2 regions of the Enterobacter pseudoroggenkampii genome follow, and region 2 is predicted to be linked to the other one. Evidence: predicted binding sites of a transcription regulator. Region 2 holds the regulator's gene; the other holds the start of a gene.
What was found. The regulator LexA, encoded in region 2, represses DNA repair genes until DNA is damaged. The targets are predictions, from matches to a motif close to TNCTGTATGTACATACAGNA.
Positions count from the first base shown of each region.

Region 1: a site for LexA is predicted at 2,804-2,823, ahead of mutH (DNA mismatch repair endonuclease MutH). Genes of this name have one in related genera too.

Region 1 covers NZ_JAPMLV010000005.1:20,144-24,589, reverse strand. The annotation lists gene lplT (lysophospholipid transporter LplT) at 1-269, shown strand, start outside; gene OTG14_RS18405 (NADP(H)-dependent aldo-keto reductase) at 363-1,403, opposite strand; gene OTG14_RS18400 (YgdI/YgdR family lipoprotein) at 1,535-1,753, opposite strand; gene mutH (DNA mismatch repair endonuclease MutH) at 1,882-2,574, opposite strand; gene rppH (RNA pyrophosphohydrolase) at 3,258-3,788, shown strand; gene ptsP (phosphoenolpyruvate--protein phosphotransferase) at 3,801-4,446, shown strand, end outside.
Region 2 covers NZ_JAPMLV010000008.1:65,215-69,660, reverse strand. The annotation lists gene zur (zinc uptake transcriptional repressor Zur) at 1-33, shown strand, start outside; gene OTG14_RS21830 (CsbD family protein) at 81-290, opposite strand; gene dinF (MATE family efflux transporter DinF) at 411-1,748, opposite strand; gene lexA (transcriptional repressor LexA) at 1,812-2,420, opposite strand; gene OTG14_RS21815 (diacylglycerol kinase) at 2,529-2,897, opposite strand; gene plsB (glycerol-3-phosphate 1-O-acyltransferase PlsB) at 3,052-4,446, shown strand, end outside.

The DNA of each region.
Region 1 (4,446 bases), on a different contig from region 2:
ATGTCCTCCTCATCCTGATTGGTATTCTGGGCGGTTTCTTCGTGGTGCCACTGAACGCGTTACTGCAGGAGCGGGGCAAACAGACCGTCGGGGCAGGCAATGCCATCGCGGTACAAAACCTGGGGGAAAACCTGGCGATGCTGCTAATGCTGGGGCTCTACTCGCTGGCGGTAAAAGTGGGTGTGCCGGTGGTGGGGATTGGCGTCGGGTTTGGCGGGCTGTTTGCGCTGGCGATTGCGGGTTTGTGGATCTGGCAACGTCGCCGCTGATAAGTGCGGCCTGATGCCCTCACCCCGGCCCTCTCCCACAGGGAGAGGGAGCAAACCCTAAAAACGGCAACGTGCGTTGCCGTTTTGCTTTTATTACGGTGCAGGATAAGTATAAACCTGATGCACCGCTTCAATCTCCGCTAACACCTCTTCACTCAGGTTCAGATTGAAACTCGCAATATTGGTTTTCAACTGCTCCATCGTGGTCGCGCCCAGCAGGGTGCTGGCAACAAACGGCTGACGACGCACGAAGGCCAGCGCCATCTGCGCAGGGTCAAGACCGTGACGCTTCGCGATATCCACATAGGCGGCAACGGCTTTCTGCGTCTGCTCGCCGCTGTAACGGGTAAAGCGGCTAAAGAGGGTGTTACGCGCCCCGGCCGGTTTCGCACCGTTCAGATATTTCCCCGTCAGCGTGCCGAAGCCGAGACAGGAGTAGGCGAGCAGTTCCACTTCTTCATACTGCGTCACTTCGGCCAGACCCACTTCATAGCTGCGGTTAAGCAGGCTGTACGGGTTCTGAATAGTCACGATACGCGGCAGATCGTGTTTATCCGCCAGGTGCAGATAGCGCATGACCCCAAAGGCCGTTTCGTTAGAGACGCCAATATAGCGGATTTTTCCCGCGCGCTGGCATTCGGTCAGCGCTTCCAGCGTTTCCAGCAGCGTCACGGCGGGGGCGCTCTCATTCCAGGTGTAGCCGAGCTTACCAAAGCAGTTGGTTGGGCGCTGAGGCCAGTGCACCTGATACAGATCGAGATAATCGGTTTGCAGGCGCTTCAGGCTGGCGTCCAGTGCGGCGCGGATATTCTTGCGATCGAGGATCTGATTCGGGCGGATCCCGGTATCGTTGTTGCGCGCGGGGCCGCTGACTTTGGAGGCAATCACCAGCTTTTCACGGTTGCCGTGTTTTGCCAGCCAGTTACCGACGTAGGTTTCGGTAAGTCCCTGCGTTTCCGGACGTGGCGGAACAGGGTACATCTCCGCGACATCAATCAGGTTAATCCCCTGGCTGACGGCGTAATCGAGTTGTGCATGGGCATCGGCTTCGCTGTTTTGTTCACCAAATGTCATCGTGCCCAACCCCAGTTGGCTTATTTCCAGAGCGCTGTGGGGGATACGGTGATAATGCATAGCCGGCTTCCTCAGTAGACTTATAGACCGCGTCAGGGCGTGCCCGACAAAGGAATATAAACATGGCAGAGGGGAAGCAAAAGGGGAAGAAAAAAATCAAAAAGGTCAGCAAGCGACTGACCTCTCTCTGTTTATCGCTCGATAATTTGCGATACTTCGTCGCGATTGATCTGCATTTTATTGCCTTCCTGGTCGCGGTAGCTGACCAGACCGGTATCATCGTCAACTTCGGGTTTGCCGTCGGTAAGGATCATTCGACCGTCTTTTGTCGCCATGACGTAATCGCTGCTACAGCCCGATACGGCAAACGCTAAACCGACTGCTGAAACTAACACTGCCCATTTTTTCATCGTTATCGTCCTCATCTGGCGCGTATCAAATCATAATCTAGTATTAACCCGATATGGCGACTTGAGGAAGCAGTAAAATCTTAAAAAGCAGTCGATTATGTTTGAGAGCTCGCAAAATAAGTAAAAAACTATGTTTTTAACAGGAAATGACGTGCCAGGAGCGCGCCGGTGAAATTCTTTTTGAGATAAAAACCGCGCGGCAGCGTCAGTATCGGCTCACCCTGTGCGCCGATGGCCTCGGTAAGCGCTTTACTGTTGGCCGCTTTCGGACGCAGCTGTAACACTTCTCCGTGTCGGGCGGTGATGCGCTCTACCTGCCCAAGAACGATCATGTCCATCAGCTCCTCCCAGTCCAGCCGAAGCTGATGCTCTTCATCCTCGTTCGGGCTCCAGAGCAGCGGCGCGCCAACGCGACGTTCAGCCAGGGGGATCTGTCGCTCGCCTTCAACCGGTACCCACAACACGCGCTTCAGCTTGTGGCGAACGTGGCTCGTTTCCCACGTCACGCCGGTGTTGCCGGTTAATGGCGCAACGCAGACAAAGGTGGTCTCAAGCGGCTTGCCCTGGCTATCTATTGGGATGGTTTTTAACTCCACGCCAAGTGCTGCAAAATCCTGCTCGGGTTTGCTCCCTCCGCTCGCACCCAGCCACAGCTCAAGCAGCATGCCGATCCAGCCTTTATCCCGCTTAAGATCCTTCGGGATCGGAAGCCCTGCCATTGCCGCCAGCTCGCCAAGCGAAAAGCCCGCAAGACGCTGTGCCTGCTGGAGCAACTGGCCCTCGCTGGACGGCGGTGAGAGCAAGGGTGTAAGCGGATGCATGACGGTAACCTTTTGATTAAAAAATAAACGAAGAAATTGTCCCCTGTGGATAGAGTTTAACTATTTCTGTACCAATATTCCATGTATATGATTTATAGGTTTTTTTATGGGTTTGAAATCGTTTCACCCGAGTCAGAAAACCGGTTGTTCAAATCTGGTCACTGACAATGAACAGGATCTTACACCATGTTATCCACAGAAAAATGGGATAACTGGGCATAACCCTGACTACTGTTTCAATTTACAGCCTTGACGTGCGATGAAAATCGAATTTTCAAACAAATTGTGACTAACTTATTGGCACAATCTGTGGATAAAACCGACGCTGTTCGATCTTTCATCAGCACGACGATCCCTGATGTGATGATCGTCACGTTATTCTGTTTTGTGTTCATGAAAATACATTTAACTCTATGAAAATAATTACATTATTGAATTCAGGTGAAAGAGGGGATATGGCAGCGTTTAAGGTTGTTCATCGGTAATCAGACACTTCTTCACAACTATATCCACAGAAAAGGTGAATAAAATTCCCTTCACTGCCACTCATCTGTTTATAACTCAGCACTTATTTGTGAGTTATTCAAATGTTATTAGGTTGCAGCCCTGTAAGAGAGTGGTTTACCGCCTCCCTGTAGTGTGAAACAATCATTCATATATAAGGTTTAGTTTGGGGTAGTCCGGTGATTGATGACGATGGCTACCGCCCGAACGTAGGAATAGTAATTTGTAATCGTCAGGGCCAGGTAATGTGGGCCCGGCGATATGGTCAGCACTCCTGGCAGTTCCCGCAAGGCGGGATCAATCCGGGAGAGTCCCCAGAACAAGCGATGTACCGGGAGCTTTTTGAAGAGGTCGGTTTAAGCCGAAAAGATGTTCGCATCCTGGCTTCGACCCGCAACTGGTTGCGTTACAAGTTACCGAAACGTTTGGTGCGTTGGGACACAAAGCCGGTTTGTATCGGCCAGAAACAGAAGTGGTTTCTGTTGCAGTTGGTGGGCAACGATTCAGACATCAATATGCAAACCAGCAGTACGCCGGAGTTCGATGGCTGGCGCTGGGTGAGCTATTGGTATCCTGTTCGTCAGGTCGTGTCATTTAAACGCGATGTTTACCGTAGGGTGATGAAAGAGTTTGCAAGTGTGGTAATGCAGCTTCAGGAGATCCCGCCTAAGCCGCAGAGCGCACCTGCCTGGCGACGTAAAAGAGGTTAAGCTACGCAAATCATGCTCACCCGCTTGCGAGAAATAGTCGAGAAGGTGGCCAGCGCGCCGCGTCTGAACGAGGCGCTGAATATTCTGGTCACCGACATCTGTCTTGCGATGGAAACCGAGGTCTGTTCGGTGTATCTGGCCGACCACGATCGGCGCTGTTATTACCTGATGGCAACCCGTGGTTTGAAAAAACCACGCGGACGCACCGTAACGCTCGCATTTGATGAAGGTATCGTGGGTCTGGTCGGGCGGCTGGCTGAACCCATCAACCTTGCTGACGCACAAAAACACCCCAGCTTTAAGTACATCCCTTCCGTAAAAGAAGAGCGCTTCCGCGCTTTCCTTGGCGTGCCGATCATTCAGCGTCGCCAGCTGCTCGGCGTGCTGGTCGTCCAGCAGCGTGAGCTACGTCAGTACGACGAAAGCGAGGAGTCTTTCCTCGTCACGCTGGCCACGCAGATGGCGGCGATCCTCTCTCAGTCCCAGCTTGCCGCGCTTTTTGGTCAGTATCGCCATACGCGCATTCGTGCCCTTCCGGCATCGCCAGGCGTGGCGATAGCGGAAGGCTGGATGGACGCTACGCTGCCGCTGATGGAGCAGGTTTACGAAGCCTCAACGCTTGATGAAGCCCTTGAGCGCGAGCGTCTCACCGCCGCGC
Region 2 (4,446 bases):
CACTCAATTCTTGTGAAGAAAAAGCCGCGTTAACGGCAAAAGAAAAGGCGGCTTAGAGCCGCCCTGTGGGTTATTCAGCGTTACCAGCGGTAGTCGTTACGGGTTTCCCAGTCTTTGACTTCGTTTTCCGCCTGATCTTTCGCGTAGCCGTAACGTTCCTGAATTTTACCGACAAGCTGATCGCGTTTACCTTCAATGACGGTCATATCGTCATCCGTCAGCTTACCCCACTTTTCTTTCGCTTTACCTTTGAACTGCTTCCAGTTGCCGCCGATTTCGTCTTTATTCATCATCGTGTCCTCTTAGTTAAGCGTCGGGTCGTAACGTCCGTTACGTTCTTTTCTGCTGGACGTGATAATTATTGTAGTTAAGGATTCGGCAGTTGGTTTCACATTCGGAATCTTTAACCGTCACGATATATCGTGACGTGAAGAGAACCAGGTATTGTTTTGCCAGTGGCGGTGCCAGATAAACGCCAGCGACAACCCTCGCAGCGAGAGGAAAACGGCCAGGGCCAGCCACAAACCGTGATTACCCAGCCAGGGGAGCGTCAGCAGCGTCAGACCAAACCCGGCCGCTGCAACCGCCATACTGTTACGCATTTCCGCTCCGCGCGTCGCACCAATAAACATGCCGTCCAGCAGATAACACCAGACGCCGACCACCGGTAAGACGACTTGCCAGATGAGATAGTGACTCGCCAGCTCGCGCAGCGCAGGGATAGACGTCAGCAATGCAACGATCTGCTCACCAAAGCAGGCGTAAACCAGGCCAAACGCCAGCGCCACCAGTCCCGACTGACGGCAGGCTGCCCGCCAGACATCCCGTAGTTGCCCGCTTTCACGCGCACCGTACGCCTGCCCGGAATGCGCTTCTACCGCATAGGCAAAACCGTCCAGCGCGTAGGCGGTAAAGGTCAGTAGCGTCATCAATACCGCGTTGACCGCAACGATTTCTGGCCCCAGTCGAGCCCCGAAGACCGTCAGCGCGCCGAAGCAGAGCTGAAGCAGCAGCGAGCGCAGCATGATGTCTCGGTTAAGCGCCAGCAGCTTACGGATATTGCCGCGCCATGCGGTTTTGAGCAGCGCCAGGGAGATGCCGCGCATCGCCAGCACGCGCCAGACCATCCACAGGCCAATGATAAAGGTCCCGTATTCGGCAATCGCCGTCGCCAGCGCTGCGCCCTGCACGTTCATATGCTGGCCCATCACCAGCCAGACATCCAAAACGATATTGAGCAGGTTACCCACCACCAGCAAAATCACTGGTGCACGGGCGTACTGCACGCCCAGTAGCCACCCCAGCAGAACCAGGTTAGCCAGCGACGCGGGCGCGCTGAGCCAGCGGATTTCAAGGAACCGTCGCGCCTGCGCGAGTACCGCCTCGCTACCGCCAACAACATGAAGCGCAAGGTCGATCAGGGGCGCACGCAATAAAACGATTAACGCCCCCGCGCCAAGCGCGAGGATCAGCGGCTGGACCAGCGCTCGCGCCAGACGCAGCGGATCTTTTGCACCATAAGCCTGTGCCGTGAGCCCGGTGGTGCTCATACGCAAAAAGAGCAGCAGCATAAACAGGAAGCTGGTTGCCGTCGCGCCAATCGCCACGCCGCCAAGATAAACAGGCGAATCAAGATGGCCAATAACGGCAGTATCGACCAGACCCAGCAAGGGAACGGTAATATTGGAGAAGATCATCGGCAGAGCAAGACGCCACAATGCCTTATCGGATGCCGTCAGCAGTGACATGAAAAATACCGGGTGTGGAGAATGAAGCAGGCTACAGCGGCGCCATAGCCTGTCAGGAAGAGGTTACAGCCATTCGCCGTTGCGAATGACCCCAACCGCCAGCCCTTCGATAGAGAAGTTGTGTTCGCGCAGATCGACCACAATCGGGGAGAACTCGTTGTTTTCAGGCAGTAGCTGAACGGTGTTCCCCTGTTTTTTCAGACGCTTGACGGTCACTTCGTCGTCAATGCGCGCGACCACCACCTGGCCGTTACGCACATCCTGCGTTTTGTGCACCGCAAGCAGATCGCCGTCAAGAATACCGATGTCTTTCATCGACATACCGCTGACGCGCAGCAGGAAATCAGCGCTCGGTTTGAACATGGCTGGATCGACCTGGTAATGGCCTTCAATATGCTGCTGTGCCAGTAAAGGCTCACCGGCAGCAACACGCCCCACCAGCGGAATGCCCGTCTCTTCTTCCACCAGCAGGCGGATACCACGTGACGCGCCCGAGACAATCTCAATCACGCCCTTACGCGCCAGCGCTTTCAGGTGTTCTTCGGCAGCATTCGGAGAACGGAAGCCCAGACGCTGCGCGATTTCCGCACGCGTGGGTGGCATACCCGTCTGGCCGATATGATCCCGGATGAGATCAAACACCTCTTGCTGCCTGGTCGTTAATGCTTTCATTCCGCCCCCTGGGTGTATATACAGTTATGCTGTGAGTATATACAGTCAAAGGCGATTTTGGAACCAAAAACTGCACAAAAAACCAGGGACTTAATTATTCCTCGAGGCTCATCGGAAATGTGACCAAAGCAGCGTGACCCAGGTGATAGCGGCAGTGATAATCGCCAGCAACACGGCAGCAGAGCCCATGTCTTTTGCGCGGCCAGAAAGTTCATGGAAATCTGAACCAATGCGATCAACCACGGCCTCAATAGCGCTATTAAGAATTTCCACTATCATCACCAGAAGCACGGAACCTATAAGAAGTACGCGGGTAATCGCATCAACATCAAGGAAACAGGCGACGATCACCGCGATGATAGCGGCGATGCCCTCCTGGCGAAAGGCGGCTTCGTTGATCCACGCGGCACGGAAACCTTTCCATGAATAGCCGGCGGCTTTGATGATACGCGTTAACCCAGTGGTATTATTGGCCATTAAAAGAACCTTTTATGAAAAAAAGCGTCAGTAACAGGAACTGTAGCGCGTTTCGCTACAGCCTGAAGTATGACGGGTAACAACAGAAATTTTGCGCGCTTTCTGTTATCCTTGCGCCGCAATTGCATTATTAACCAGAGGCTTTACATCGTTTATGTCCGGCTGGCCACGAATTTACTACAAATTACTTAATTTACCATTAAGCATCCTGGTAAAAAGCAAGTCTATCCCAGCAGAACCCGCGCTGGAATTGGGGCTCGATACGTCACGTCCTATTATGTACGTTTTGCCTTATAACTCGAAGGCAGACTTACTGACGCTTCGCGCCCAGTGTCTGGCGCATGACTTACCTGACCCGCTTGAACCGCTTGAAGTTGACGGTACGCTGCTGCCGCGCTATGTGTTCATTCACGGTGGACCGCGCGTGTTTACCTACTACACGCCAAAAGAAGAGTCCATCAAGCTGTTCCATGACTATCTCGACCTGCACCGCAGCAACCCCGATCTGGATGTGCAGATGGTGCCGGTATCGGTGATGTTTGGTCGTCGTCCGGGCCGTGAAAAAGGTGAAGAGAACCCGCCGCTGCGCATGCTTAACGGCATCCAGAAGTTCTTTGCGGTCTCCTGGCTGGGGCGCGACAGCTTTGTGCGTTTCTCCCCTTCCGTTTCGCTGCGTCGCATGGCGGACGAGCACGGCACCGACAAGATCATCGCGCAAAAACTGGCGCGCGTGGCGCGTATGCACTTCGCCCGTCAGCGCCTTGCTGCCGTTGGGCCGCGTCTCCCGGCGCGTCAGGATCTGTTCAACAAGCTGTTGGCCTCCAAAGCGATTGCCCGCGCCGTTGAAGACGAAGCGCGCAGCAAGAAAATATCGCATGAGAAAGCCCAGCAGAACGCCATTGCGCTGATGGAAGAGATTGCAGCGAACTTCTCTTACGAGATGATTCGCCTGTCCGATCGTATTCTCGGCTTTACCTGGAACCGTCTCTACCAGGGCATCAACGTTCATAACGCCGAGCGTGTACGTCAGCTGGCGCATGATGGCCATGAGATTGTCTATGTTCCCTGCCACCGCAGCCATATGGACTACCTGCTTCTTTCCTACGTGCTCTATCATCAGGGGCTGGTACCACCGCACATTGCTGCCGGTATCAACCTGAACTTCTGGCCAGCAGGTCCAATTTTCCGCCGCCTGGGCGCATTCTTTATCCGTCGTACCTTCAAGGGCAACAAGCTCTACTCCACCGTGTTCCGCGAGTATCTGGGCGAGCTGTTCAGCCGCGGCTATTCCGTGGAGTACTTCGTGGAGGGCGGTCGTTCCCGTACCGGACGTCTTCTCGATCCGAAAACCGGCACGCTGTCGATGACCATTCAGGCGATGCTGCGCGGAGGAACCCGTCCCATCACGCTGGTGCCAATCTACATTGGCTACGAGCACGTGATGGAAGTGGGCACGTACGCGAAAGAGCTGCGTGGTGCAACCAAAGAGAAAGAGAGCCTGCCGCAGATGCTGCGCGGCCTGAGCAAGCTGCGTAATCTCGGTCAGGGC